DNA from 3 places in the Arthrobacter methylotrophus genome. Region 3 is predicted to be linked to each of the others. Evidence: predicted binding sites of a transcription regulator. Region 3 holds the regulator's gene; each other region holds the start of a gene.
What was found. Region 3 encodes HrcA, which represses chaperone genes, less so after heat shock. Its sites were predicted from a motif close to TTNGCACTCGNNNNNNNCGAGTGCNAA; they were not measured.
Positions count from the first base shown of each region.

Region 1: the regulator HrcA is predicted to act here: its motif matches at 1,998-2,024, upstream of groL (chaperonin GroEL).
Region 2: the regulator HrcA is predicted to act here: its motif matches at 4,089-4,115, upstream of ABD884_RS03740 (FmdB family zinc ribbon protein).

Region 1 is NZ_BAABED010000001.1:3,539,340-3,549,672, forward strand. Features, by position in the region: gene groL (chaperonin GroEL) at 155-1,783, opposite strand; gene ABD884_RS18315 (ABC transporter substrate-binding protein) at 2,082-3,365, opposite strand; gene ABD884_RS18320 (cold-shock protein) at 3,428-3,631, opposite strand; gene ABD884_RS18325 (LytR C-terminal domain-containing protein) at 3,771-4,376, opposite strand; gene ABD884_RS18330 (DUF3263 domain-containing protein) at 4,426-4,761, opposite strand; gene ABD884_RS18335 (uracil-DNA glycosylase) at 4,915-5,682, shown strand; gene ABD884_RS18340 (siderophore-interacting protein) at 5,698-6,537, shown strand; gene ABD884_RS18345 (threonine/serine exporter family protein) at 6,565-8,043, opposite strand; gene ABD884_RS18350 (lipid II:glycine glycyltransferase FemX) at 8,117-9,190, opposite strand; gene ABD884_RS18355 (hypothetical protein) at 9,410-9,589, shown strand; gene ABD884_RS18360 (L-serine ammonia-lyase) at 9,586-10,333, opposite strand, start outside.
Region 2 is NZ_BAABED010000001.1:741,087-751,419, reverse strand. Features, by position in the region: gene ABD884_RS03765 (SDR family oxidoreductase) at 1-703, opposite strand, end outside; gene ABD884_RS03760 (hypothetical protein) at 710-1,648, opposite strand; gene ABD884_RS03755 (GNAT family N-acetyltransferase) at 1,756-2,376, opposite strand; gene galU (UTP--glucose-1-phosphate uridylyltransferase GalU) at 2,383-3,288, opposite strand; gene ABD884_RS03745 (5-formyltetrahydrofolate cyclo-ligase) at 3,410-4,015, shown strand; gene ABD884_RS03740 (FmdB family zinc ribbon protein) at 4,178-4,441, shown strand; gene cpaB (Flp pilus assembly protein CpaB) at 4,516-5,334, shown strand; gene ABD884_RS26150 (hypothetical protein) at 5,374-5,619, opposite strand; gene ABD884_RS03730 (AAA family ATPase) at 5,629-9,525, opposite strand; gene guaA (glutamine-hydrolyzing GMP synthase) at 9,654-10,333, opposite strand, start outside.
Region 3 is NZ_BAABED010000001.1:2,269,683-2,279,298, reverse strand. Features, by position in the region: gene ybeY (rRNA maturation RNase YbeY) at 1-293, opposite strand, end outside; gene ABD884_RS12070 (PhoH family protein) at 290-1,378, opposite strand; gene ABD884_RS12065 (GerMN domain-containing protein) at 1,802-2,689, shown strand; gene ABD884_RS12060 (16S rRNA (uracil(1498)-N(3))-methyltransferase) at 2,752-3,528, opposite strand; gene dnaJ (molecular chaperone DnaJ) at 3,531-4,661, opposite strand; gene hrcA (heat-inducible transcriptional repressor HrcA) at 4,730-5,743, opposite strand; gene ABD884_RS12045 (DUF3097 domain-containing protein) at 5,959-6,816, shown strand; gene ABD884_RS12040 (DUF4870 domain-containing protein) at 6,973-7,386, shown strand; gene hemW (radical SAM family heme chaperone HemW) at 7,387-8,616, opposite strand; gene lepA (translation elongation factor 4) at 8,695-9,616, opposite strand, start outside.

The DNA.
Region 1 (10,333 bases), 1.3 Mb from region 3:
GGCCCAAACCCAAAGCCCTCCTCCACCAAACGTGAGCGAGCGTCAGCGGGAAACCCACCAAACGTGAGCGAGCGTCGTTAAACGGCGACGACGGCCCCCACCTGAGGCGGGAACCGTCGTCGTGCTTGTGACTAGTGAGTCAGCGCGGGGGGGCTTAGAAGCCGCCCATGCCGCCCATGTCGTCGCCGCCACCCATGGCCGGAGCGTTCTTCTCCGGCTTGTCGGCAACAACGGCCTCGGTGGTCAGGAACAGACCAGCGATGGACGCAGCGTTCTGGAGGGCCGAGCGGGTGACCTTTACGGGGTCGTTGACGCCGGCAGCCAGCAGGTCTTCGTACACGCCGGTGGCGGCATTCAGGCCGTGGCCTGCGGGCAGGCCGCGGACCTTGTCCACCACAACGCCCGGCTCCATGCCGGCGTTGAAGGCAATCTGCTTCAGCGGGGCATCGATGGCAACACGGACGATGTTGGCGCCCGTTGCTTCGTCGCCTTCGAGCTGCAGGTTGGCGAATGCCTTGGCGCCAGCCTGGATGAGGGCAACGCCACCACCAGCGACGATGCCTTCTTCAACGGCAGCCTTCGCGTTGCGGACGGCGTCCTCGATGCGGTGCTTGCGTTCCTTCAGCTCGACTTCGGTTGCGGCACCGGCCTTGATGACTGCAACGCCACCGGCCAGCTTGGCCAGGCGCTCCTGCAGCTTCTCGCGGTCGTAGTCGGAGTCGGAGTTTTCGATCTCGGCACGGATCTGCGCCACACGACCGGCAATGGCGTCGGCGTCGCCGGCACCCTCAACGATGGTGGTCTCGTCCTTGGTGACAACAACCTTGCGGGCGCTGCCGAGCAGTTCGAGGGTGGCGTTCTCCAGCTTGAGGCCGACTTCCTCGGCGATGACCTGGCCACCGGTGAGGATTGCGATGTCGGCGAGCTGTGCCTTGCGGCGGTCGCCGAAGCCCGGAGCCTTGACGGCAACGGACTTGAAGGTGCCACGGATCTTGTTGACGATCAGGGTGGCCAGGGCCTCGCCCTCAATGTCTTCGGCGATGATCAGCAGCGGCTTGCTGGACTGCATGACCTTCTCCAGGACCGCAACGAGTTCCTTCACGTTGGAGATCTTGGAGTTGACGATCAGGATGTACGGGTCTTCGAGGACCGTTTCCTGGCGCTCAGCGTCAGTGACGAAGTACGCGGAGATGTAGCCCTTGTCGAATCGCATGCCTTCGGTGAGCTCAAGCTCCAGGCCGAAGGTGTTGGACTCCTCGACCGTGATAACGCCTTCCTTACCGACCTTGTCGAGGGCCTCGGCGATAAGGTTGCCGATTTCGGTGTCGCCAGCAGAGATGGAAGCCGTGGCTGCGATCTCTTCCTTGGTCTCGATCTCCTTGGCGGAGGCGAGCAGCTCGGAGATAACGGCTTCGACAGCCTTCTCGATGCCGCGCTTGAGGGACAGCGGGTCGGCGCCGGCAGCTACGTTGCGCAGGCCTTCCTTGACCAGGGCCTGGGCGAGAACAGTTGCGGTGGTGGTACCGTCGCCAGCGACGTCGTCAGTCTTCTTGGCAACTTCCTTGACCAGCTCGGCGCCGATCTTCTCGTAAGGATCGTCCAGCTCGATCTCCTTGGCGATGGAAACACCATCGTTGGTGATCGTGGGAGCGCCCCACTTCTTTTCGAGGACGACGTTGCGTCCACGCGGGCCGAGGGTGACCTTGACGGCGTCGGCGAGGATGTTCAGACCCCGCTCGAGACCGCGGCGTGCCTCTTCATCAAATGCAATGATCTTGGCCATAACGGCGGTAGTCCTTTCGGGACAGTCGTTAAGAAGGTGCCTTCACTGCGGTGCCCGCGACGGACGATCCTTCACATTCGGCCTCTGTATGCCGCCGGCTCCGGATCTCACCCCAGCAAGGTGTTCTTTGATCCCCAAGCAAGGCCACCAGCACCCATACGGCCGGGGCCATACGGAGAATTAGCAGTCAATGCTTGAGAGTGCTAATCAATAATTAGCACTCACCTGAGGAGAGTGCAAGCAGCGAGTGCTGGAAACGCCTCGCCGCGCCACGATAGTTCGCTATGGGCACAGCCCATCACGGCGTCCGGGATGCCGTCTCCTTGCCACTCACCCGTGCAGTGTTGTCGGCGCCGTAGGTGAAGACCATGTAGTTGGACGAGGTGACGTCCCCATTGACGTCGAATCCGATGGCCCCGGACTCGCCGTCGTAATCCGGGAGCTTTGCCCCCTTCAACACCTCGACGCAATCCTTGTATGACGCACAGGATGTGCGTTCTTTCGAGGCCGCATCGCCCGACGTCGGACGCACCCCGCCGGACACAGTGGTGAGCCACGCCGCGATCGAGCCCCCGGCGTCGTCGTTCGCGGCTGCAGCGGCAAGCGCCGCGAGAGTGACGGCGTCGAACGTTTCGGCAGCGTACGTCGTGTCCTTGAGATTGGGATCGATGCCCGTCAATCCGGACTGGAACTCAACGCTCGGGAAGACGCCGGGAAGAATTCCGCGCGCACCGTCGAGGCCACCGGCACCGAGCGTGGTTCCGTATTGACGGATGGCCCCGTCGCTCAAGATCAGCTGCTTACCGCCCAGGCCCGCGTTCACGAGCTCGGCCAGTGCTCCGGGGGCACCATCACGGGCAACCACGACGACGGCGTCCGGTGACCCGGACTTGATGCTCGCCGCGGCGGGAGCTGCTTTCCCTGCCGTGAATTCCGCGTTGGACACGGCTTCCATGCCGAGGCTGCGGGCCGCGTCCACGACCGCTCCGGAGACCCGCGTACCGTAGTCCCCGGCTTCGTGGAGGACGGAAATCCTCTTGGCGCCGGCGTCGTGGGCAAGCTTCGCCAGGACGCTGCCTTGGGCGGCGTCAGCGGCCGAGGTGCGGAAGTAGAAGCCGCCACTCTTGTAGCTGCTGAGTCCCGAGGCCGTGTTGGCTGGCGAAATGAGCGGAATCCGGGCGGGAGACAGAACGTCGATGGCTGCGGGCGCATGGCTGGAGTCCGTGGGCCCGACGACGACGTCGGCGTGCGCCGATAGCAATGCCTTGGCCTGGCTCGCCGTATCAGCACTAAAAGCGGCCGCGCTGCTGCCTTCACTTACCCCCGACGCCGGAAGCAATTCGACGGGACTGCCCTTGAATCCGCCTGCATCGTTGATTTGTTTGACGGCCAGCTTCGCGGCCGCCAGCTCAGACTCATTGAGGAATGCGGAACTGCCGCTATTGTCCAGAATCACCCCGATGCGCAGGACCCCGTCGCCGCTCGGAGTAACAGAGCTCAACCTGGCATTGCCGACGGACGCGGAACATCCGGACAGCCCGAGGGCCAAGACCGCAAAGCCTGCAAGAAGAGGCGATACCAACGAAATGACTCGGGACCGGCGCCCTCCAAAGGGCCAGGACAGCCTTGTTGCCGCAATACCCACTAGATAAGCCGCACGCTTTCTGCCTGGGGGCCCTTCTGGCCCTCGCCGAGCTCGAAGTCGACCCGTTGTCCTTCTTCGAGCGCACGGAAGCCATCCATCTGGATAGCGGACCAATGCACAAAGACGTCGTCACCGGACTCATCCACGGTGATGAATCCGTAGCCCTTTTCGGCATTGAACCATTTGACGGTTCCCAAAGCCATGATCCCCACACTTTCAACTAGCAGTGGCCGGCTTCCGGGATCTCCGGGCCAGCTCACAACTACTGTAACCACAGTCACGTTGCAGAAGCGCAACCCTGGGTGTGGGTGGTCGCAATGTTATTGAGGCGTAACCGAGTTGCTACTTGTAGCCTGGGCCCAGAATGACGACCACAGGCTGTTGGAATTCGGCGCTGTCCACGAGGTTTGCGATGCCCAGCAGTTTACCGAGGGCTTCGGCGTTGCCTTTCTGAGCCGGCCCTTTGTAGAAAACCGAAGAGGTCTGCTGGGGCATGCCGCCCCAGTTTGCGATCGTAGACAACGGCCAACCCCCGCCTTGCACTACCCCGGCAACCCGGGCGGCCAGGCCCCCAGTGGTGGTTCCGTTGTAGACCGCGACGGCGGCGGTCTTGTCCAACGGCGCCGTCGTGGGCGTCGGAGCACTGGACGGGGTGTCGCTGGGGCTCGGCTGGCTGGATACCGGGGCCGGGCTGCTGACGGGAGCCGACGCCGCGGCGCTTGGTTGAGGGACGTCCGCGGTGACAACTGCTTGCGGCGTGGTCGTCGAAGTGAATCCAAGCTTTGGAAGGATCAGGAAAGCGACGAGGCCTACGGCCAGCGCAATTCCGCCCAGGAGCAGGACCGGCCACAGTGCCGGGCGGGACGCGGAGGCGACGAGCCGGTGGACACCCTGGCGAGATGAGCTCTGCGGGACGCGGTCGAATTCATCCCGGGCAAATTTGGTCATGGTGAAGCCTTGTCCTTGCTGCTTGCTTGCTGGGGGATCAGCGGGTGCCTTACGCGTCAGAACCGAGACGGCGCGCTGTGCGGGCCCTCTGACGTGACATACGTAGTCTACGCAATCTCTTGACCAGCATAGGATCGTGTGCCAGAGCTTCCTCGGTATCGATGAGGGCGTTGAGGAGCTGGTAGTAATGGGTGGCAGAAAGATCGAAGAGCTCCCTGACGGCCTGCTCCTTGGCGCCGGCGTACTTCCACCATTGCCTTTCCAAAGCGAGCATCTGCTGCTCACGCTCGCCTAGCGGCGAGTCGCTTCGGAGCCCGGTGGACAGGTCTTCGAACACCAATCCAGTTGCTTCGGACGCCATGGGTTCCCGCGCGGGTTCTGCCACGACACACTCCTTCGACGCATTGACTGAAAAAAGTCCCCCGCCAATGGTAACGGGCGAATAACACCGATGTCATTTGCCCCGCCGCCTTCCCGGAGGACGATTTTCCGGCCGAGTCGCTTTCCCCTAGGGCTCCAAGACAGCGACAATGGCTGGGTGTCAGGCGAAGAAGCGTTGTTTGAACTTGAAGCAGAGGATCACTCCCCCGATTTCGGGTCACTCCCGGGAAAAGCCCTGGAAGATTTGATGACCCCGGACTGGGCTGAAGCGCTGTCCGGCGTCGAAAACGAATTGCGTTCGGTGCTGAGCTTCGTGGCAGGCGAGGCCGCCCGAGGAACCCACGTGTTGCCTGCGGCGTCGAACATCCTCCGCGCTTTCCGGCAGCCGCTTGCCGACGTCAAGGTGTTGATCCTGGGCCAAGACCCCTACCCGACGCCGGGACACGCCGTCGGGCTCTCGTTCGCGGTATCGGGGCACGTCCGGCCCATCCCGCGAAGCCTCGCGAACATCTACCGGGAAATGGAGTCCGATCTGGGCCTGCCGCCGCGGGTCCACGGCGATCTTTCGGCCTGGACCGGCCAGGGAGTGCTCCTGCTGAACAGGGTCCTGAGCGTTGGTGCCGGCGCGGCCGGATCGCACCGGGGCAAAGGTTGGGAGGCGATTACGACGGCGGCAGTTGCCGCCGTCGCCCGGCGCCGCACAACTGCCGGGCAACAGAGTCCGCTCGTCGCGATCTTGTGGGGCAAGGACGCCGAAGCGGTGCAACCGCTTCTTGACGGCGCCCCCGCGATCACCTCCGCGCACCCCAGCCCATTGTCGGCATCACGGGGCTTCTTCGGCTCACGCCCGTTCAGCCGAGCCAACGCCTTGCTTCGCATGCAAGGCGCAGATCCCGTCATCTGGGAACTTCCACCGTTGCCCTAGCTTAGGCTTGCCTACATGACATCTTTGCCCGCGACGTCGTCTGCTTCCCGCAATACCCGCCCCCAAGTGAACCTGACTGTGCTGCGCACGGAACAGCTCTCGCCCCACATGGTGCGCATCATTGCAGGTGGACCCGGTTTTGCCGGTTACGCGAACAACGCCTTCGTGGACCGTTACGTGAAGATCGTGTTCCCGCAGCCGGGCGTCGACTATGAGCTGCCATTGGATCTTTGGGCCATCCGCGAGACCATGCCGCGCGATCAGTGGCCGTACACGCGCACCTACACCATCCGCTGGGTGGACGAGGCTGCCCAGGAACTGGCCATCGACTTTGTGGTCCACGGCGATGAGGGCCTTGCAGGTCCCTGGGCCATGGCGGCCCGGCCCGGCGACGCGATGGTCTTCACAGGACCGGGCGGCGCCTACAACCCAGCGCCCGACGCCGATTGGTACCTTTTCGCGGGCGACGACGCCGCACTGCCGGCCATCGCGGCGTCGATCGAATCCCTGCCACCCACCGCGACGGGCGTCGCTTTCCTGGAGGTCGACAGCGAGGCTGACATCCTCGACATCGCCGCGCCCGACGGCCTCGAGTTGCGCTGGCTCCTGCGCTCGGGAGTCCCGGCCGGGTCAAGCCACATCCTGCTCGATGCCTTGGGTGAAGCCAAGTGGCTGCCGGGCCGGGTGGATGTTTTTGCACACGGTGAACGCGGCTACATGAAGGGCTTGCGGGATATCTTCTTCAAGCAGCGCGGGCTGGAGCGTTCCCAAGTGTCGCTCTCCGGATACTGGGCCCAAGGGCGGGTCGAGGACGATTTCCAAGCCGAGAAAAAACTGCCGATCGGGCAGATCTAGCGGCCCTTACCGGCGTCGAGCGCGGCCCTAGCGTCGGCGAACGCGGCGGCGCTCGTTGCTGGCCAGCCCCTTGGTCAACGGCCGGGCGAGGTTGTCGCCCAACACAATTCCCGCTGCCACACCCAGCACGATTGCTCCCGCGTTGAGCATGCCACCCGAGCCCAGCAAGACGTCCGCTTCCTGCACCGTCAACACATACATGGAACGGAATATCTTCAGACCAGGCAACAGGATGAGTGCTGCAGGGACTGCCACCACGAGTTGCGGAGCTCCAAGCCTGAGCGCCACCATCCGGGCCAGCAGGCCGATGACCACCGCCGAAATCGCAGGCGAGAGACGATCCCCCAGACCGAGGTTGGCAGCCCCCCACAAGATGAAGTAGCCCACCAAACCGACTGCCGCCGTCGGGAGCAGAAGTTTGAGCAGTGTCTGCTCGGTGATGCCGATGGCAATCACTGCGACGGCGATCAAGATCGCCTGCCCCCACAATGGATACGCCTCGGGGAATGTTTGCGTGACGTCGATCGGGACGCTGCCGGACAGATCACCGACCACCACCGCGACAGCGATCCCCGCAACGATCGCACCGAAGGTGAGAATGGTGGACAGGAATCGCCCGGCCGCTGTGACCGGGAATCCGTTGATGGCGTCTTGCACCGAAGAGACGAGCCGTCCCGTTGGCAACAAGAGGAGAATGCCGCCCGCGACCACGATCGAGGGCGGGATGTCCGCCCCGGCCCAGCGCAGCATGAGCGCAATGAACGTCACCAGGAAGGCACAGGCCGCTGTCACGAAGAAGTCCGGCGTGCGCCATTTGCCCAATTGCCTGGCGACAAGGTTGACGAGCATGTTGGAGACGAAAGCCAAGGCAGACGCTCCAAGGCCCCCACCCAGCACCCCGACGAAAACAGCGGAGAAGACGCCGAACGCCATGGTGACCATCCACCGGGGGAAGGGCTTGCTTCTTCGAATAATGTCATCCAGGCGGCGCACGGCCTCCGCCCTGCCCACTCCTCCGGCCACGATGTCCGTCACGAGCTGGTGGACCTCGGCCAAACCGGCGTAGTTGTTGGTCCAGGAGCGGACCACCCGGAGCAGGGTGATCGGAGTCTGGTCCTTGGGCGCATAGTTGATCTGTACCGACTGGTTGGTGATGTCGACTTCGATGTTCTTCAAACCGAGTGCGGCAGTGACCGCAATGATGCTGGTCTCGACTTCCAAGGCACCGGCCCCGTAACGGAACATGGATTCGGCCATGTGCAACGCGAAGTCAATGGTCTTGCGGGCCGAAGCATCAACCCCGCCCACATGAATGGTGGGGTTGGCGTAGGGACTGCCGGCAAGTCGGTCCACGATGCTCAAGGGGGCCGTGGGCGGGTTCTCGCCCTGCACGAGCCTGCGAAGCATGCGTTTGGCGTTGACGTTCTGGCGCACCTGGGATGGCTTGAGCGGCTGCGTCTTGGGCAAGCCGTCCGTGCTGGGCCTATTGTCGGGGCGGTCAGTCACGCAGGTATTCCTCCAAAGAGCGGGATTCCTCCAAGTATGGTGTTTTTCACCGGCCGTAGATCGCGCGGCGATTCTAGTAGAACTGCTGGCCCGTCCGGCGGGTGTAGATCTGCCGGGCGATGCGTTCTCCAGCGGCGGTCCAGAGCTTGTATTTCAGGGGGCTGATGACCTGGTCGTAGCAGCCCACGAAGTCGGTGACGGTCTTGCTGAAGCTGGTCTTGAACAGACCGAGGCCGTGGAACGGGTGCGTGGTGTCCTTGAGCCGGTCCGCTGGCGGAGTGCCGCAGAAATCGTACTCCGTGCAGCCCAGCTCCTTGACTTGGTTGATGGCCGTCCACTGGACCAAGTGCGAATCGCCGTACTGTGAGCGCTTCTGCAGCGATCCGCCGTCCTTGTACGTGCCCTTTCGGCCGTAGTTGATGACGAAGGCCCCCACCGAAGGAACACCGTTTTCGAAGACAAACAGGAGCCGGCCCTGGCCACGGTCCATGAAATTGGTCCAGAACTGGCGGTAGTACCCGAACTCGCGGACCCGTACTTGGGACTTCGCCTCGACGGTGTTGGTCATGAGGGCATACATGGAGCGGAAGTTCTCTTCCGTGGGTTCCATGGTGTGGACCTCGACGCCTTCGCGGATGGCCCTCCGGACGGCGTTGCGGCCGCGGGAATGGAGGTTACGCAGAAGCTGGTTCTCCTCCGGAGAAATGTCCAACAAGGCGGTGGAGTCGTTCGGCTGCAGGTTGGGAGTCTTGACCACTCCGGTGTACTCGATCGCGTCCCGCGATTCCGGGCTGAGGACGATGTCCGGTTCGATCTTGACGGCGAACACCCCGAGCCTGTCCCGCTTCACGAATTCCGCGTTGGCCCTGATGATCCCCGGGATGTCCTCGACGCCGGCAACGTCCGGGCCCTTGATCAGGTACCAGAGCTTGCCGAGCAGCGGAAAGGACTTCTCCAGGACCAGGTTGTAGCTGCTGTAGTCCGGGGTTTCATAAACGAGGTGCAGGGGCTTCCAGCCGAAGTGCTGCTTGACGTCTGCGAACGCCTCGGATTGGAGGAGGTTGCCTCCGTTGGGATTGGCCGTGACGTATTTGTCCCAGTGTTCGATTTCTTCGGCGGTGGCAAAGCGTGCGGTAAATTCTCGCAAGGGGGCCGTGTCCAATCAGTTGCGTACGTGAGGCAGCAGGCACCGGTGTGCGGCGCAGGCGTTTCAGTCTCAAGTCTATCGGCCTCCCAAGATAGCTACGGCCTGTTCCGCCCGGGGCCCCGGAACCCTCCGGTTCACAGCCAGGGCAAAGGTTCCCCAAAGTGCACAACTATTCCGGCGGCGGAGAGTGGTTATAACCCGCTGAACAAGGAGGACCCGATGATCGTCTACCGCCCCATTCCACCGCTCTCCGCAAGCCGCAGCAACAGCTTGTGGTCGGTATTCGCAGCCATGGCATCGGCAGCATTGTTGGGCCCCGCTTGGCCGTCCGGTGCCCGACGCGCCAAACATAGTGCGCGACGCGCCGAACATCAAGAGGCCGGCGGGCTACTCCCCTAGCATTCGACGACGTTGACGGCAAGGCCGCCCATGGCGGTTTCCTTGTATTTGGAGGACATGTCCTTGCCCGTTTCGCGCATGGTCACGATAACCTCGTCCAGGGACACACGGTGGGTGCCGTCACCCCAGAGCGCCATCTTCGCGGCGTTGATGGCCTTCGCCGCGGCGATCGCGTTTCGTTCGATGCAAGGGATCTGCACGAGCCCGCCGATCGGATCGCAGGTCAGGCCCAGATTGTGTTCCATCGCTATCTCGGCCGCGTTCTCCACTTGTCCCGGGGAACCGCCCATGACTTCGGCCAAGCCCGCGGCGGCCATCGAGGACGCCGAGCCGACCTCGCCTTGGCAGCCGACTTCGGCACCGGAGATCGAGGCTTGCTCCTTGTAGAGCACCCCGACGGCGCCCGCGGCGAGCAGGAACTTCACGATCGTCTCGTCGCGGTCCTGCTGCGTGGCTTTGTCCATGCCGGGGGCGAAGTGCAGGGCGTAGTACAGCACTGCGGGGATGATCCCGGCGGCACCGTTCGTGGGGGCGGTGACCACGCGGCCGCCCGAGGCGTTTTCCTCGTTCACGGCCAGGGCGATCAGGTTCACCCATTCCTGCCAGTACTTCGGGTCCCGATAGTCGGGGTCCTGGTCCTTGGTTTCCTTCAGGAGCCGTTCGTGCCAGTCAGGAGCCCGACGGCGAACCTTGAGTCCGCCGGGCAGCACCCCTTCGCGCTTCAGCGACGTTTCGACGCAGGCC
Region 2 (10,333 bases), 1.5 Mb from region 3:
CCATTGACCCGGGCAACGGAAGCTCCACGATCCATCCGGGATGCCCCGTCAGCTTCCGCCAGGTTTCGGCGAGTTCGCGCATGCTCCGGATGTCCGGTCCGCCGATGGTTCGCGTCCGGTGCCGCTCTGCGGAGGTCTCCCCCAGTGCCTCCGCCAGCAACTCGGCGGCCACATCACTCGGCGAAATTGTTTGGAAGCGCGCGCCCCTGAAGACAGGAATCAGGCGAATTTTCGCTCCCGCCTGGAAGACGGCCGTCACGAGGCTGTGGAACTGGGTGGCCCGCACAACCACGGTCTCGAGCGCCGACCGTTCGTATACCCGCTCCTTGTCGGCTTTGGAGACATAGAAGGCTGCGTTGCTCTTGTCGCAGTTGATGATCGAGAGGAGGACCGCCTTGCGGACCCCGGCGCGCGTGGCCGCGGCGAGCAGCTGCGCGCCGCCGTCGGCGAAATTCTTGCGCGCCTTGCCGGTCTGCCCCTCGAGGCAATCAATCACGACGTCGGCCCCCTGGAGAGCTTCCGCCAACCCGGTGCTTGTGGTGACGTCCGCCTGAAAGTAGCGGGCGCCGTCGTGATGGGCTGGCGACGTGCCCGACGGCGGGCGGCGACTCAGCACCGTCACGTCAAGTCCGGCGTCGAGCGCCAACCGGACGACTTCACGGCCCACTTGTCCCGTGCCACCGGCTACGCAGACGGTGGTCACAGGAAGCTATGCCCGGCGGCGTTGCAGGACGTCGTCAAGATTGCTGAGGGCGCTCTGGGGCTTGCTGTGCTGCGCCTGGACCGGCCCCTGGATCGAGGGGTTCGCGGACGGCGCGCCGGACTGCTTCAACGTCGGCTTGCCCAACGGCTTGGGAGCCTCAGGCAAATCGAGCGGTTCCGGTGCTGGCCGCGTCGCCTTAGCGGCGTCAACGTAAGTTGGCTTGGGAACATCGACCGGCTGCCATTCGGATTCCTTGGACTCTTCGGTAAACCGGACCGTATGGTCGCCAGCGGCAACAGCAACGTTGAGCGCTGCCTGACGAAGCTCGACGGCGGTCAATCGCTTCGCGTCGCGCGCTTCGGCTTCCGCGTCGAAAATCTTGGTCTGCGGGAGGTCCGCCGCCTTTGTGCTGACGCGGGGAGCCTCAACCACTGGACCCATTGCGTTGCGGAAGGCTGTGTTCATCTTCGCCCTGCGGTCCCTGATGGCCAGACGGCGAAGCAGGAAGACGGCGCCAACGGTGCCGACGAGGGAGACCAACGGCAGCCAACCCGAAACCAGGCCCAGAAGGCGCAGGACGCCCGAAACGGCCGCCGTGAGCAGCAAGAGAAGACCTGCGAGGGCAAGGGCGCAGCGCCCGTATCTTATTTTGAAAACCACGGCGTCCGTTGCAGCATCACGCCGTTCACCGGAGCCGGCCGACTTCCTGGGCAATGCGGTTGCGGTGCTCTGCATGGTTTCCATTGCTTTCTCCTGCCGAGGGGCGATTGACAGAACCACCCCGGCTTGCGGTTCGTGAGCGACTTTTTCACTGTCATCTACTGGAACGTCGGCCGCTAGTTGGATGTGCTGGCGGCGATTTCGCAGTATGTATGGCGCAACCCAAACGATCCACAGCGCAACAGCAACCACCAGTATCACCGAGCTGCTGAGAGGGAAGTCCACATTCAAAACCGTAGAAGCAAATACGCGGGCGCCACCGCATTGCGCGCGGTGTGTCGTCGGAGAGTCGGCAAATCAATAGACTTATGACCCCCATTCAGTCAGATGGACTAGTTGCTTGCTCGTCCAAGCCACACAGCGAGCAAGCCACCGGGGATTTCCTCGGAGGTCAGCGCAAAACTTCGATGGTCCGCCCATGCCCCATTGATGTGGAGGAAACGCTCACGACGGCCCTCGTCACGGAATCCAAGCTTTTCGACAACGCGGAGGCTCGGCCCGTTTTCCGGCCTGATGTTGATCTCCATCCGATGCAAGCCAAGAGCTTCGAAGCAATGGTCAGTCGCCATGGCAACTGCGGTGGGAGCGATCCCATGGCCGGCGCGGGCTTGGTCTACCCAATACCCAAGGGTGGCCGTCATGGCCGATCCCCACATGATCGAGGAGACCGTCAACTGCCCTACGATCCTGGGCTCACGGAATCCTGGGGTACGCTCCGCGATCACGAACGGAAGGGCACTCGCCTGCCGCGCTTGGGCGTTAAGGGACGCCACCATCTGCCGATAATTCGGCAGATTGCCGCCGGGGGCCGGGTTTGACGCTTCCCAAGGGGCAAGCCAGTCACTGTTGCGCGAGCGGACCTCGGTCCATTCCTTCTTGTCCCGGTAATGAATGGGACGCAGGATGAGGTCGCCACATTCAAGCGTCACCGGCCAGATGGCCGCCCCCCACACAGTGAGCTACTTGCTGAGGCCGGCGGCAAAGCCCGGCAGCCACTCACGCAGGCCGGGTCCGAGGTCTTCGCTGTCGCACGCAAGCTGGACGCAGGCTTTGAGGTAGCTGAGTTTGTCTCCGGTATCGTACCGGCGGCCACGGAAGACGACTCCATAGACGCCGCTACCTTCGCCGTCTCCGGCGGCCAGGACCTGGAGGGCATCGGTCAGTTGAATCTCTCCCCCACGGCCCGGCTCGGTCTTCTCGAGAACGTCGAATACCGAGGGATGGAGCACGTAGCGACCAATCACGGCCAGGTTCGACGGAGCTTCATCTGCGGCCGGCTTTTCGACAAGTTGCTTGATGCGGACGTAGCCATCCTCGCCGATATCCTCGACGTCCGCGCAGCCATAGGCGCTGATCTGGGAGGGCTCGACTTCAATGAGGGCGACGACTGATCCCCCGGTCTTGTGCTGGACTTCGATCATGTCGCTGAGGAGCGTGTCCCGGGCGTCGATGAGGTCGTCACCGAGAAGAACCGCAAATGGTTCGTATCCAACGTGCTGCTTTGCACGCAACACCGCGTGCCCCAGCCCCTTGGGATCGCCCTGGCGGAGATAGTGAATGTCCCCGAGGTTGCTGGTAGCCTGCACCGAGTCCAGCTTGGTGGTGTCGCCCTTGGCCTCCAAGGTCGCCTCCAACGCCGGCACACGGTCGAAGTGATCCTCCAACGCACGCTTGTTGCGGCCCGTGATCATGAGGATGTCATTGAGGCCTACGCTCACGGCTTCTTCGACAACATATTGGATGGCCGGCTTGTCGACTACCGGGAGCATCTCCTTGGGCATGGCTTTTGTGGCAGGCAGAAACCTGGTGCCGAGCCCGGCAACGGGAATAACAGCCTTGCGGACGGCGCAGTTTTTGGAAGTCACCGGACTAATCTAACGGAAGGAACTGGACATTGGGCAGAAGGATGCACTGTTGGACGAAAGAGCACCGGACGTACCTTCAGCATCCTAGGAGCCGGACAGCAGGAAGAACTGGAGCAAAAAGGTGACTTTGAAAGACGACATCCGCCGGGAAAACCGCAACCGGCGGCTAACCCTGACGGGCCAACAACGAGCTGACGCAGGAGCCGGGATCGCCCGCTATGGCCTCTCTTGGGCGGATGCCGTCGCCCAAGGCGAACGCGCGACTTTTGCGGCCTATGTCGGGGTCGCCGCAGAACCCCCGACAATGCCTTTGCTTGCGGCACTCCATGCCGCTGGCCACCGGGTCCTTCTTCCTGTCTGTGAACCGGAACGGCGCCTGAGCTGGGTGTATTGGACACCGGAGACGGTTTTTGTTCGTTCAAGGTATGCCCCCATTGATGAGCCGGTGGGCGAACGGTTCGATAGTGACGTCGTCAAGGATGTGAAAGGAATCTTCCTCCCGGCTACTGCGATTGACGAGGGTGGCAACCGCATCGGCCAAGGCGGCGGATACTACGACCGGCTCCTGGACAAGCTCGACGCCGACAGGCAGCGTCCGCCGGCTGTCGCCGTCGTCTATGACCACGAAGTCCTACCCGCGGGCGCCATCCCGGCAGAACCGTTCGATAAGCCCGTGACAGCGGCGCTCACCCCCCGGGGAATCGTCCAGCTATCTCCAGCCGGCTGACCGTGCTTCGGCGATTTGGCTGCTCCCCCACAGTCTCTGGTTCTGGTAGAGACCCCTCCGACGGATGATAGAATTAGCACTCAGGCCCTGGGACTGCTAATGGACGGAGCAATCCACCTTGGCGGCGCAGGACCTGTAGTTCGTCCCGGAGGAGGATCACCAGTGCCCACATATGCTTATGCCTGCAAAGACTGCGGCCATGCCTTTGACATCGTTCAGGCTTTCACGGACAGTTCCCTGTCTGACTGCCCCGAATGCCAAGGACCGCTGCGCAAGAAATTCAACAGCGTGGGCGTCGTCTTCAAGGGATCGGGCTTCTACCGCACGGACTCCCGGGACTCCAAGGGAAGCACCGTTTCTGCTGCGCCGGCCGCACCCGCGGCATCCCCGGCTCCGGCATCGGCTTCTGCTGCCGCCGCGAGCTGACCCCGGGCCGCCGGTTTTCCACATAGCTCAACTAGGCTCTGCCACGGGAGCATGGCTGCGGTTAGCGTGGCGGCATGCCAGCAAAGCCGTTCGTCACCCAAGACCCCCGTTCTACGGGATCTACTTCGGTTCCAAGCAATAGACCTTTCGCCCGCACTGCGAAACGCCGCCCTCGTCGTGGTGTTCCGGCTGTTCCCTTCGGGCCGGTCTGGCATCGCGGCGCTCCCCCGGGATATTCCATCTCCCGCCGGCTTGGCAGCTGGCTGAACCGCAACCGACGTCTCATGGTGGCCCTCCTGCTGTGCATCGCCGCCGGAATGGCAGTCCATCAACTCACTCCTGCCACGGAAGAGCGGGTCACGGTCCTAGCCGCCGCCCGGGATCTTCCGGCCGGATCCGGTTTGGTCGATTCCGACCTCGTCCCCCTCGAAGTTCTTCCCGGTGGAGCTCCGTCCGGTGCGCTCACTTCCAGTACTGGATATACGGGAAAACAGCTGGCCTCACCCCTCCAGAAAGGGCAGATCCCCACTGACGCCCAAATCCTAGGTCCGGGCCTGCTGACCGGCACCGATCCGGCGGCCGCGGCCGTTCCACTGCGCATGGCCGATCCCGCTTCAATTCAGCTGGTCTCGCCCGGACAATTGGTCAACGTTGTACTCACCGCCGCGGACGGACTCGGAGGCCCCGGCAAGAAATCCGAACTCCTGGCCGCGGCAGTCCCGGTCTTGTGGACCTCCGCACAGGGAGGCAAGGCCAGTCAGTGGCTAGGCACCAAGGAGTCGGACGGCCTCGTGGTTGTCGCAGCGAACCCGCAGCAGGCGGAAATCCTCGCCGGAGCCTCCACCCGCGGGAAACTCTTCTTCGTGTTGGTCAATCGTGATGGCCACCACTAGGGCGACCACCGTAGGATTGCCAAGATCATCGCGGGACCGTCAGCCCCAGTGTGGAGGCCTTTGCTCCTTCAGCCAGGCGTCATGATCATATCCAGGATCATCACCCCAGCGGCGTGGATCATCCTCGGCGGCCTTCTTCGGCAAAATGCCTTCTGCCGCCGGTTTCCGCTCCGTTGTGGCTTCCAATTCTGTTTTCTCCCGCTTGTCCAACTCCGTGTCGGATTCCGCCACATCCGCACCGGTCTCCGGCGTTTGCCTAGCTGGAGTGTCTTTGCTTTCCGGCATTGCGATTTCCTAAGGGGCAGCCAGTCCCGAATCGGGGCCGTGCGTTTCGCCAAGCCTGGCCCGGGCCGGCTCCGCCTGATGATCCAGTTCCAATTGTTCAACATCCATGTCCAGGAAGCCATCCTGGACATCAGGGTACGGGGGCGCCACCGGCTTCTCCAGCCCAAGGTATGCCCCGATGCGGTCCGCGCAGGACGAGGGGTCCGTGAAGACCTCGATGGTCCACAGAGACATATACCGCCAACCGAGGCGTTCCAGGAGCTGGGGCCGGAGCCTGCTGCGTTCCCTGACACTCATGCGGCGGTATCGCTCCGTGCCGTCCGATTCGATGGCCACCGGGGTGGGCATTTCGCTGTCGTCACGCCCAATAGCGTGCACGGGATCGGCCGCGGCAGCGATGTCCAGGACCCCGTCATAGTGGTGCCACACACGAGCCCCACGGGCACGGAGCCGCTCGCCCAGATCTGCCACCAACGGATCCTCACCGAGGGCTTGCTCGCTGGCAGCAGCCCTGGTGGCAGGTGTCCCCAGATCCGAGTTCCCCGACAATTCACGGTCAAGGAGTTCATGGAATTCGACGGCTCCATGAGCCAATCTGTCCAGGTCCAGATCCTCCGGACGGAAGCAGCTCAGAACGTGCAGCGATCTCCGCGAGCGGGTCATTGCCAAGGCAAACTTGTTGCGGCCGCCTTCAACGGACAGGGGGCCGAAACTGTGCAGCGCCCGGCCATGCGGAGTCCGGCCAAAGCCCAGGGAGAAGATGACGTGGTCGCGGACCAGCCCTTGGGCACGCTCCAAATCAACCACCCGGAAGGATTCCGAACCGGCGTTGAAGAAACCCGACAACAGCGGATAGTTGGGCAACTGCAGCCTAATGGCCTCGCCGATCCTTGCGGCATGCCTCAGGCTCGCCGTGACCACTGCCAGCGAGGTCCGGGGCCGGAGCCTGGCGTGTTCAAAAACCAGATCAACCACGCGGTTCACCTCGGCAGCAACGGATTCAACGCCTTCGTGGTCCGAACCTGGCAAGCCGGTGCCGTCCGGAATGTACTCAACTACCACCGAGCGGTCCAGCCCTGTGACCGATTGGCCATCCGGAAGCCGACGCAAGCCACCATCGTAGTAGTTCTTGCTCAGTTGCAGCACGAGATCTTCATCCACTGCGCGATACACCCAGTTCAACTGCCGCGTGGGCAGGACCCGGGCCAGGGCACTGAAAGCGCTGTCGACTATGTCCTGGCTCATGCCACCCGCCGTGGGAGGCTCCACCGCCACACTGAACGTCCGGGCATTGGCGACGTTCGCGTCGCCGAAGGCAACCACTTGCTGGGCTCGGGCTATGGCAGGCAGCACAGCGTGCAGGGACGTGCCCTCGGCATCAAGAATCACCACCGCGTCGAATTTCTGCTCGGCCGGCAAAAGGCTCGTCAGCAGGTACGGGCTGATTGACCACACGGGAACCAGCCGCGTGACAAGGTCTGGCGCTTGGGCGCTGAGCGCCGACAGGGTAACGCGACCATCCTTGATCAGGTTCCGCAACAATTCTGCCTGCCGGGGATGTTCCGCGATTCCAGCCCTCCACATTTCGGAGAGCTTCCACCGCAAACGGGCGGCACCGCTGGCGATGTGCGCATGGTCCGCGAGACGGTACTCGGCTTCGAGGCGGCGGAGGGAATCGCCGTCGGACATGGCAAGGTAGTCATCGCCGCTGATCATCGCTTCGAGGGCGGATTGCCACCAAGCGAGATCCAGTTCGGCAGCAACGGATTCGGCAGGCACTTCGCGCTCCGCCAAATCCGCAAGAAGCTCGCCGAGTCCATGCTCGCGCATGTTCTCGACCAAAAGCGTGCGTTCCGGGAGGGTCTCCAAGGTTCCCGTATCCGCGACCAGGCGTTCAAGCCGCTCCATGAGGTCTTCGTAACGGGTCGCGTGGAGGTCGCCGCCGCCCGCCGTATGTTTGAGGCAGTCGCCCAGACGGCGGAGATCCCGGTCCAGTTCGCGGTAGCTCGCACCCAAGTCCGCGAGTCCGGAGGGGACTGCCGGATGGCGCTGAGTGGTCGCGTATTCCGCCCAGAGTGCCCGCTGTGACTGGACGAGGACCAAGGAACTGTGAAGATCGGCAATGTGGACACCAGGGCGGACGTATTCCTTGGCCACGCGACGCAGACGAGAGCGCTGCATCGAAGGCATCTCGAGGCCCTGCTCACGACGCCAGGCGGAGGTCGCCGTAGCCGAGATCAGATCGTGGACTGGCCGGTCAAAAATATCGGGAGTAAATTTGTCCAGACTTTCCCGCACCGCCATCAACAGCCCTAGTTGCGAGCCCCATTCGGCGAAGTTGGCCCCGAGCCGGATTTCGGAGTGCTCCGCAACCTGGTTCATCCGTTCCCGCATCCGGGGAAGGTGTTCCGCGGCCGCACGGGCCAGTTGCTGGGCTTCCTCGGTCTCCTTGCGCGTGACCAAACGCGCCCCGTACCAGGGGCTCGACGTCGAAGCGCGGCTGAAGCTGCCAAGCTCGGCAGCGCGTCGAAGCCTCTCGGCCAACTCAGCGCGGTCTTTGATATTGTCCAGCACACTTCGCTTCAAGCGCACCGTCGTGGCGGGGGCAGGGTGGATGGAGGTTAGTTCCGCGAGCGACTGCATGGCCTGATAGGGCGAGCACCCCCAACGCTCGCGCACGTTGTGCAAAGACGCGACATGGTCCATCAGCGCATGGCGGTGCTCGGTCAGGGTCTTGTGGAGATTCGCAAGCTGCGGCTCCAACGATTTCTCGTTGCGGATGATCGCACTGACCAACTGTCCCTTGAGCTGCTGTGCCTTAGCGCCGTTCCCTGGCCTGAACAATATCGATTCGAGCCCAAGGGATTCGAAATGCGCGGCGAGGCCATTGAGGCTCGCTCGCCGGTCGCCAACGACAAGCACCGATTTGCCCTCGTTGACGAGCGCACCGATGGCATTGATGGCGGTTTGGGTCTGGCCGCTGCCTGGCGGCGTGCTGACCACCAGCGAATCGCCTGCCCGGACGGCATCCACGACGAATTGCTGGTCCGTGTCCGCGTCCAGGAGCAGCGACTCCTCGACGGGATCGCGCTCGTCAAGGCTTGGGAACCGCCCGGACTGGATGGGTTCGGGTTCGACCTCCCCGCCGTTGGCGGCTTCAAACAGGGAGGAAACGATGCTGTTGTTCTCGTTGATCCAGGGGTCATCCAAGTTACCGGACAGATCCGCCAACGTCGTTACGAGGAGATTGGGAGTTACCTCCGCACCGGGGATCGGCTGCACCAGCGTGGCCAGGCGGTCAAGGACTGGCAGGGGGTCAAGGCGAGCGGTGTTGTACGCCATGCGGCCCACTGCGTTGACGTCGAACACAATTCCGTGGACGGTCTTCAAGTGCCGGACCAACGCGGGGTTGATGCTGGCTTGCTCGGTAAGCTGCAGCTCGTAGTCATCTTCGCCCGGCCGTGCCGTGAGCGAAATGGCCGCCAACATGACGGGAGCAGAAACACGCTGGGGCTTTCCTCCGACCGCCGACGTCCACACGACCGTGCCACACGACAGGTAACCTGCGTCGATCCCCCGGTCATTGCCCAGTTCGAAGATCTTCGAGCGAAGGTTCCTTGCGGCACGCGCGGCAACAAGGTACTGCTGGCGATCCCGGATCAGAGTGGAAAGACGGGTTCGACGGCCGACGAGGAGCTGTGCGAGGCCTGACGGATGGCCGTTACTAAGGTCAATCGATCCTTCCGGCGTCTTGACGAAGCGAAGCATCGTGTCCGCGCCAGTCACGGGCTTGAGCCCGGACAGCCATTTCCGAAGCTCCGCGGAGCTCTCTTCGTGGCTTTGACTTACTGACACTGCTGCCTTCTTTTCTGTTCTGGCTCGAGACGACTTGGACCAAATCGGCATACTTTCGAGGGTAGCGGGAAGAGACCTGCAGTCCGCACCGCAACACTGGTGGAAAGGCAAATTACCCCTGACTTCAGGGGAAATGCAGAGTGACCGGCCTCTGAAACAGAGGCCGGTCACTCAGAAAGCTATTCCCACTCGATGGTTCCCGGCGGCTTACTGGTGACATCCAGTACCACGCGGTTGACCCCGTCCACCTCGTTGGTGATCCTGTTGGAGATCCTGGCGAGGAGATCATAAGGGAGCCTGGACCAGTCGGCAGTCATGGCATCCTCTGAAGAAACGGGACGCAGCACGATCGGGTGTCCGTAGGTACGCCCGTCGCCCTGTACGCCAACGCTCCGGACATCAGCCAACAGCACTACCGGCATCTGCCAGACGTCATTGTCGAGCCCGGCCGCAGTGAGTTCGGCACGCGCGATGGCGTCTGCCTTACGCAGCAGATCGAGTCTTTCCTTGTTCACCTCGCCAACAATGCGGATACCCAGTCCGGGACCAGGGAACGGCTGGCGTCCAACGATTTCCTGCGGCAAGCCGAGCTGTGCGCCCACGGCACGAACTTCGTCCTTGAACAGCGCACGCAGGGGTTCAACAAGTTCGAACTGCAGGTCCTCGGGCAGCCCGCCCACGTTGTGGTGGCTCTTGATGTTAGCAGCACCTTCGCCGCCGCCGGATTCGACGACGTCCGGGTACAGGGTGCCCTGGACGAGGAACTTGATGCTCTCGCCTTCGGACGCAGCCTGGGCAATAATTGCCCTCTCTGCCTGCTCGAACGCACGAATGAACTCGCGGCCGATGATCTTGCGTT
Region 3 (9,616 bases):
TGGACCTGTGCCACCTGCGGGCAGATCGCGATGTCGCCCAGCATGCCCTGGGGAGCCGGCTTGCCTGGTGTTCCCGGCGTCAGCTCGTCCATGGGAACGGACAGTACATCGGTTGCGCCCGGCTCGTCCATGAGCTCGATGTGGAGCTTCTCCATGGCAGGCTCATCCACGAGGAGAATGGAAAGTTCGGCCTGGGGGTGAATGTAGAGCCGTTCGAAAATGAAACGCGAAAGCGTTACCAATTGTGCCTCGTCCACCTGGATGCCGGACTCGTTGTTGACCTCGATGCTCATCGGTGCTCTCCCCGTTTGTCGTGCGTGGGCGCGTGCTGGGCACGCACCCGATGCTTTTCGTCCCATATGCTGTATGCGGACACAATGTCGGCCACCAAACGGTGCCGGACGACGTCGGAAGCGTCCAGCATCGTAAAGTTCACGTCATCGATCCCCTGGAGGATTTCCTGCACGATGCGCAGGCCGGACGTGGCGCCGAAGGGCAGATCCACTTGGGTGACGTCGCCCGTGACAACCATCTTGGAACCGAATCCAAGCCGGGTCAGGAACATCTTCATCTGTTCCGCGGTGGTGTTCTGGGCTTCATCGAGGATGATGAACGCGTCGTTGAGCGTGCGGCCGCGCATGTAGGCAAGCGGCGCGACCTCAATTGTCCCGGCCGCCATGAGGCGCGGGATCGATTCCGGGTCCATCATGTCGTGCAGGGCGTCGTACAAAGGACGCAGATACGGATCGATCTTGTCGCTCAGTGTTCCGGGCAGGAAGCCGAGACGCTCCCCCGCCTCGACGGCTGGCCTGGTCAGGATGATGCGGCTGACTTCCTTAAGCTGCAGTGCCTGAACTGCCTTGGCCATTGCCAAGTACGTCTTACCGGTGCCGGCAGGGCCAATCCCGAAGATCACTGTGTTGTCGTCAATGGCGTCGACATAGTTCTTCTGGTTCAGCGTCTTGGGCCGAATGGTGCGTCCGCGGCTGGAAAGAATATTGTGGGTCAGGACTTCCACGGGGTTTTGCAGGGACTGGCTGCGCAACAAGGAAACGAGCTGCTGAAGCACGTCCGGGGTGATAACCGTCCCCTTGCTCACCAGGCCGCGGACTTCTTCAAGCAGGCGCATGATCCTGGGGACATCGCTGGCCGGCCCGCTGAAAGAGAGCTCGTTGCCACGGACATGAAAATCGACGCCGGGGAACTGGGCTTCAATGTAGCGCAGCGCCTCGTCATGGCTACCAAGGGTCTGAACCATCTGATCAGAGTCGTCGAAGACAACAACTTCCGTCCGGGCACCCGGGACAGAGTGTGGGAACTCGGCCGGACCTGTGTCTACGCTGCTGGCCCTGGGCCGCCCGTTCAATGATTCTGTCATAGTGCTGGCCTTGTGGCCTGTGCTCCTCCGGCTTGGTCATGTCCATCGATTTTGCTCCGATGTCCGTTCGCTGGATGGGCGCAGGATCGCGGGCCTCGGATTGCTTTCAATCCTACGCCAGCCGGTGTCCGAGGTGATGCCAGCGAGTATCGAGCACAGCGTCGAACAGCCGGACCTTGCCGTTTTTGGTATCAACTCCGCATCGACCTCGTATCAATCGGATTGCAGTTGCCCTCCGGGGCATCGAATCGCCGGTCAGCGCCGGTCACTCTATGACAAGCTGATTAATGGGCAAAAATGCCCCTGTGCCCGCCATCGGGCGCATGACTCCTCCGCACTGCAGCGGCCGAACACGAGCAGGAATCCACCATCACCAGGCCAGCCGGCATTTCACAGGGCACACGCACCCGGATTCGATCCGCCGTGCTTGTGGCCTCGCTGACGGCTGCCTTGTCCCTTTCGGCGTGCGTCGCCGATCGCACGGAACAGGGATCGACAACGCCGCTCCCGAGTCCGCCTGCCAGCCTGCAGGCTGCCCCGGACAATAACGCTCCGCTAGAAACAACCCAGGCCTCAAACAAGATTCCGGTGTATTGGATTGGACGGAGCGACCAGGACACGTTCCTGTATCGCGAATTCCGCGACAACCCGGGCAACGAGAACCCCATCACCACGGCCCTGCGGATCATGATGTCCCAGAAGCCGCTGGACCACGACTTCTTCACGCCGTGGCAGAATCCAAGCAGCTTGGCAACGTCGATTTCCGGCAAGAACGTGGTCACCGTAGATGTTTCCCGCGACGCGTTCAATTCCAACCTCGACCCCGGCATGGCGCAGCGGGCGGTCCAACAACTCGTCTACACCGCAACCGCTGCTGCGGCGAGTTCGGGACTGATCGATTCCGGTCAGCAAATCAAGGTGGCCATCTTGGTGGACGGGCACACGGACTATCTGGCGTTCGGACAAGTGAAACTCGGAGACGCGATGGTCCGCGACGCTGCCATGGTGGCTCCCGTCTGGATCATCGACCCGCAAGAGGATCTGACCTTGCCTGCCGGTCCGGTGAAGTTCAACGGGCGCAGCACCGACCCCTCAAAGAAACTGCACTGGCAGATCCTTCGCGAGAACTCCAACGGCGAGAAAACATCCTATCTGGCCGGTCAGACCACCGCCTCCACCGTGGCAGGACAGGGCGGAGTTTTCACCCTCACTGTGGGGCTCGGAACGGGCCGCTATGAGTTGCGTGTTTCCCTAGTGGGACCCAACGACGCGGATATCGCTACGGATACCCGCTCCTTCAACGTCCGCTGATTCCGGTACGCGGCCAGCGCCTCCCCAATCCTCACCTCCCCAATCCTCACAGAGAGTCTTGGCTACCAGCGCCCGAGTATGTCACTGGCGAGCACGACGGCGGCCGGTCCTGCCGTCGATGAGCGAAGGACGTGGTGCCCCAAGAGAGCGGTGACGGCGCCGACGTCGCTGAGCTTGGTCACTTCGCGCGGCGAAATACCACCCTCCGGGCCAACAATGAGCAGGACTTCCCGTCCGGCGTCGTCGTCCGTGTCAGGAAGGTGCTCCTGCCACGTCTCCAGCACGTCCCGCAGGGGGCGCTTTGCGTCCTCGTGGAGGATGATCGCCAGATCCGCGGCGGCGACAGCCGAAATCAAGCCGGAACCGTCGACGGCGGCACGCACTTCCGGAATCCACGCTCGCCGCGCTTGTTTGGCGGCCGCGGTGGCCACGGATTGCCACTTCGCGTGGGCTTTGGCTGCCCGGTCGCCCTTCCAACGGACGATGGAGCGTTCTGCCTGCCAGGGCACGACCGCGTCGATCCCGAGTTCCGTTGCCGTCTCGACGGCGAGCTCGTCGCGATCGCCCTTGGCGAGGGCCTGGACCAGCACAAGCCGCACCCTCGGCTGCTGTTCCTCCACCACATCCGAGGCAAGAACCGTGAGGGTTCCCTGGCCCGATTCAGTCACGGTTCCCGTCAGCCGTTTGCCGACGCCGTCGGCAATGTCAACTGCTTCACCGATCTCCAGTCGCTTGACGGTAACAGCGTGCCTTGCTTCGGCTCCTTCGAGTACGAAAACATCGCCACGCCCGAGCCCGTCCAGCGTTCCGGCTGCTGTGAAGAATACGGGGTTGCTCACCGCTACAGGTTACCGAGCTTGTCCCGCAGTTTCGCGAACATGCCACCGCTGGCCACGAGCTTGCCCTCGGTGAACTGCTCTCCGCGCATTTTGGCGAGTTGGCGCAACAAATCTTCCTGTGCGGGGTCGAGCTTGCCGGGCGTCTCAACGTGCAGGTGCACCTTGAGGTCTCCGCGCCCGTAGCCGCGGAGATGGGTGACGCCCAGCCCGCGCAGGGTAATGACCTCGCCGGACTGTGTGCCGGACTTGACGTCGATCTCCTGGGGTCCGTCAAAAGTGTCAAGCTGCAGCTCAGTACCGAGTGCGGCGGCTGTCATGGGGACGCTCAGGGTTGCGTGCAGATCGTCGCCTTCACGCACGTAAGTGGGATCGTTGTTGACCCGAATCTCCACGTAGAGGTCGCCGGGAGGGCCACCGGCGGGGCCCGCTTCGCCTTGCGACGACAACTGGATGCGTGTTCCGGTGGCCACGCCGCCTGGCACTTTGACGGTCAGCGAACGGCGGCTGCGGATGCGGCCCTGGCCGTTGCACTCATTGCAAGGGTCCTTGATGATGGAGCCGAAGCCCTCGCATGAGCCACACGGTGCGGCGGTCATGACTTGGCCGAGGATGGAACGCACAGCCCGCTGGACCTGACCCGAGCCACCGCAGATGTCGCAACGCTCGGGGTGGGTGCCCGCACGGCAGCATGAGCCCTCGCACGTGGGACAGATGACCGCGGTATCGACCTCAAGCTTCTTGTTGACGCCGAAGACGGCCTCCCGCAAATCGATACGGACGCTGATCAGGGCATCCTGGCCGCGGCGCATGCGCGACGCGGGTCCTTGCATGCCGCCGCCTCCTCCGCCGAAGAAGGTGTCGAAAATGTCTTGGAAGGCGAATCCTTGGCCTGCGTACCCTCCGCCGAAACCGTTGTCGGTCCCGTTCTCGTTGCCCGTAGCGTCATAGACGCGGCGCTTCTGGGGGTCGGAGAGGACCTCGTAGGCGTGGGTGACGGCCTTGAACTCCTCGGCCGCACCTGCCCCGGGGTTTACATCGGGGTGCAGCTTGCGGGCGAGCTTGCGGTAGGCCTTCTTGATCTCCTCGCCGGTTGCTTCCGGCGAGACGCCCAGAACGTCGTAGTGACTGCTCAAAGTCGGTATCTCTTCCTTGTTTTACTGTTACACAGCGTATCTTGCCAGGAGGTTTCCAGCCGAGGCCGTCATCCGCCCAGAATGCGGGAAAGGTAGCGTGCGACGGCGCGAACGGCCGCCATGGTGTTGGGGTAGTCCATCCGGGTTGGCCCAAGAATGCCGATCTTCGCGCTGCTTCCGGGACCGTAGCCGGTGGCAACCACTGAGGCTTCGGAGAGACCGTCGTAGGGATTCTCGCGACCGATGCTCACGGTGACTCCCCGGGGGTCCTCAGCCATGTCCGACAGCAGTCGCAACATGACCACTTGCTCCTCGAGCGCTTCGAGGACAGGGCCGATACTCAGCGGGAAATCCACGTTGGAGCGGGCCAGGTTCGCCGTGCCGGCCATGACCATCCGTTCGTCCCTGCTTCTGTCGGCAAGCCTTTCCAGGCCGTGGGCAAGGACGCCCGCAAGCCCCCGGAGCGCCGGTGGACACAGGGCAACGACCGAAGGCAGGACCTGCGTCATCAGATCAAGCTGGGAACCGGCAATGCTCCCGAGGAAACGCGCGCGCAAGGCCATGATGTCCTCATCGCTGGCATCCGCTCCGGCGTGGACAACTCCCTGTTCCACTTTGCCGGTGTCTGCGATCAATACCACTAAGACCTGTCGGGGCGCCAGAAGGACGAACTCAATGTGCCGCACCCGTGCGCGGCTCACGTGCGGGTACTGGACGACGGCGACCTGGTTGGTCAGCTGCGAGAGCAGGCGGACGGTGCGCTCAAGGATGTCCTCGACGTCGTCCGGCCCTTCCAGCAAAGAGTGGATGGCCCGGCGCTCAGCAGCAGAAAGCGGCTTCACCTCGGAAATGCGGTCGACGAACAGGCGGTAGCCCTTATCCGTCGGGATGCGGCCGGCGCTCGTGTGCGGTGCGGCGATGAGGCCTTCTTCTTCCAAAAGGGCCATGTCGTTGCGGATGGTGGCACTCGACACACCCAAATGGTGCCGCTCGACCAAGGCTTTGGATCCGACGGGCTCGCGGGAGTGAACGTAGTCCTCCACGATGGCGCGCAACACTTCGAGCTTGCGTGGTTCGCTCACTGCCCACCTCCATTCAACAGCCGGTTCTTCAACGATTGGCCCTTAACCGGCCCTCAACAACAATTAGCACTCAACATGCCCAAGTGCTAACAAGTCTAGTATGAGCCACCCCGTTGTTAGCATTGGTACCGCTCGCGGCGAACATGATTCCCGCGCGGTCCTGCGGAATCGCCAGGACGTCATCGATCCTCCTAGCGCAAAGTGGTGTGAAGACTGTGTCTTACGACAATTGGGGCCCGCAAGATCTCTCCTCGCCCGCCAAGAAGCAGCTGCCCGAGGTGCCGGTCGAACGCGGGATGGTTCTCGAAGATGTGCAATCCGGTTGGGTCGGGGCCGTGACCAGGGTCGAAAAGTCCGGCGGCATGCACATTGTGGTGCTGGAGGACCGACGAGGGAAAAACAAATCGTTCCGGCTGGGCTTCGGGTTTCTGTTGGATGGGCAAGCAGTCAAACTCCTGCCGCCCGCGCCCCGTGCGGCAGCCGGAAAGGGTGCGGTTCAACCAGGCAGGACCGCGTCGGGATCCGTCCGCGTGGCGGACCAGCGAGCCCGGGTCGCCAAGGCAAGCCGGATCTGGGTGGAAGGCAAACACGACGCCGAACTGGTGGAGAAGGTCTGGGGAGACGATCTTCGGGTCGAGGGCATCGTCGTCGAGCCTTTGCATGGGGTGGACGATCTCAAGGCCGCTATCGCCGAATTCTCCCCCGGGCCGGGCCGCAGGCTCGGGATCCTCGTGGACCACCTGGTGCGGGATTCGAAGGAATCACGGATTGCTGCCGACGCCATGACGGTGCCCGGCGCGGCAGGAAACGTCCTGATCGTGGGGCACCCCTACGTAGACGTCTGGCAGGCCATCCGCCCCAAGGTCCTCGGGATCGAACAATGGCCGACTATCGCCCGCGGCACCGATTGGAAGACCGGCATCCTGAAGTCGTTCGGCTGGCCCCACGAGACGGCCGAGGACATCGGCCTTGGCTGGCAGAAACTTCTCGGGGCCGTCCACAGCTATGCGGACTTGGAGGCATCGTTGCTCGGGCGCGTCGAAGAAGTTATTGATTTCCTCACCATGCCGTGACGATTCCTTTCGGACAGCGCTCGCTTCACAACCCGCTCAGGCGCGGTATACGCGATATATCCGCCCCCAGGTCAGATACTTGGTCCCGTGATCACACGCCGAGCAAGTATTCTGGGACAGCAACACTTCACCGATTGTTACTTGAAGGAAGAAACTGTGGCAGACAACGCTCCTGACGAACAGGACGGCGCCTCTGGCCGATCCCAGTACCACGGCGTTCCTGCCAACGCGCTGCCCCTAACAGCCGCGGAAGACCGTCAATGGGCCACGCTGGCGCATTTCGGCGGGATCCTTGGCTGCGTGCCTTCGCTGCTGATCTACCTGATCTTCCGCGAACGCGGCCCGTTCACGGCACAGGAATCCAAGGAAGCGCTGAACTTCACCTTGCCTCCAACGGTTGCTGCAGTGCTCGCCAACATCCTGGTCTTGCTCCCGGCAGTGGGAAACCTGTTCGCTGTCCTTGCCACGGCGATCTGGGTGGCGCTGACGTGTTTCTCGGTGTCCGCCGGCATCCGGGTCAACCACGGGCAACCGCACCGCTACCGCTTCAACCTCCGCTGGATCAAATAGCTACTCCGGAAGGATACGCCGGACCACGGCGTCAGCCAGTCGCCGGCCCTTGAGTGTCAAGACAAGCCGTCCTTGGAAGGCCGCTGCAGGTTCAACCAGGCCGTCCGCAATAAGGCCTGCGACAGCGTGGCGACCCACCTTGTCGAGGGCATCGACCTGAAGCCCGGTGCCGAGGCGCGCCTCCAGCATGATGCGTTCCACTTCCCGGGTTCCGGCGTCGAGCGTTTCCCGTCCAGCGGCGGGCGACACTCCGCCACCGAGCCTGTTGGCATAGGCCGTGGGGTGTTTGACGTTCCACCAGCGGACGCCGCCCATGTGGGAATGCGCGCCGGGTCCGATGCCCCACCAATCGTCTCCCCGCCAGTAGGCAAGGTTGTGTTTGCACGCCTGTTCGGATGTGCTGGACCAGTTGCTGACCTCGTACCAGTCCAGCCCGGCTGCGCTGATCAGCTGATCGGCGAGTTCGTACTTGGCGGCGTGGTCGTCGTCGTCGATGCCGGGAACTTCTCCGCGCCGGATCTGTGCCGCCAGCTTGGTGCCTTCTTCCACAATCAGCGCATAAGCGCTGATGTGGTCCGGATCGTATGACAGGGCCGTCTCCAAGGAGGTCTGCCAATCGGCCATCGATTCCCCCGGAGTGCCGTAGATGAGGTCCAGGCTCACTGCCAAGCCGGCGTCGCGCGCCCATTGGACCACTAACGGGACCCGGCTGGGCGTGTGGGTTCGGTCCAGGACCTTGAGGACGTGCGGGACCGCCGACTGCATGCCGAAGGAGACCCTTGTGAAGCCGGAGTCTGCGAGCAGTTGGAGCGATTCGGGCGTCACCGAGTCCGGGTTCGCCTCAGTGGTGACTTCGGCTCCGGTTTCCAGACCCCAATGCCCGACGGCGGCCGTCAGGATGCGTGCCAGATCTTCAGCGGGCAGCAGCGTCGGTGTGCCGCCGCCGAAGAACACCGTGCTCAGGGGCCGCTGCGGGAGCCCGGAGGCCTCCATGGCCCGGACGGCGAACTCCACTTCCGAAATGGCAGTAGACGCGTAGGCGTCCTGGGAGGCGCCACCCCCAAGCTCAGTGGCGGTGTAGGTGTTGAAATCGCAGTACCCGCAACGCACGGCACAGAAAGGTATGTGGACGTACAGTCCGAACTTGCGTGACTCGACGCCGTCGAGCACCTGCGGTGGCAAGAGCCCATCCGCAGGTGCCGGATCCCCGAGGGGAAGGACACTAGGCACAGGGTCCTCCGGGGGCCCATGCTGTGCCCGATTCTTCAACGCGCTCCGGTCCCGGAGTGTTCCGGGCGAACAGCCCCATTACTTCTTGGCCTTGTCCTTGGATTCGTCGGTGGTAAGGGCTGCGATGAACGCTTCCTGTGGAACCTCCACGCGGCCCACCATCTTCATGCGCTTCTTGCCTTCCTTCTGCTTTTCCAGAAGTTTGCGCTTACGGGTGATGTCACCGCCGTAGCACTTGGCAAGGACGTCCTTGCGGATGGCGCGGATGCTCTCACGGGCAATGATTCGCGAGCCGATGGCGGCCTGGATGGGCACTTCGAACTGCTGGCGGGGAATGAGCTCACGCAGCTTGCCTGTCATCATGACGCCGTAGGCGTACGCCTTGTCGCGGTGGGTGATGGCACTGAAAGCGTCAACCTGCTCGCCCTGGAGCATGATGTCCACCTTGACCAGATCGGCAACCTGCTCGCCGTCGGCCTTCCAGTCCAGCGAACCGTAGCCGCGGGTCTTTGACTTGAGGATGTCGAAGAAGTCGAAGACGATCTCGGCCAGCGGGAGGCGATACCGGATTTCCACCCGGTCCTCGGAGAGGTAATCCATGCCGCCCATGACGCCGCGGCGGCTCTGGCACAGCTCCATGATGGCACCCACGAATTCGTTGGGCGCCAGAATGGTGGCGGACACCATCGGTTCACGGACCTCGGCGATCTTGCCGGTGGGGTATTCGCTCGGGTTGGTGACGTGGAGGACCCGCTTGTCCTCCAGCGTGACCTCGTACTCAACGTTGGGAGCGGTGGAGATAAGGTCGAGGTTGTACTCCCGTTCAAGCCGCTCACGGGTGATTTCCAGGTGCAGCAGGCCAAGGAAGCCCACGCGGAAACCGAAGCCCAGGGCCGCAGATGTCTCCGGTTCGTAGACGAGCGCTGCGTCATTGAGCATCAGCTTCTCGAGGGCATCCCGCAGCACCGGATAGTCCGTGCCGTCCAAGGGATACAAGCCG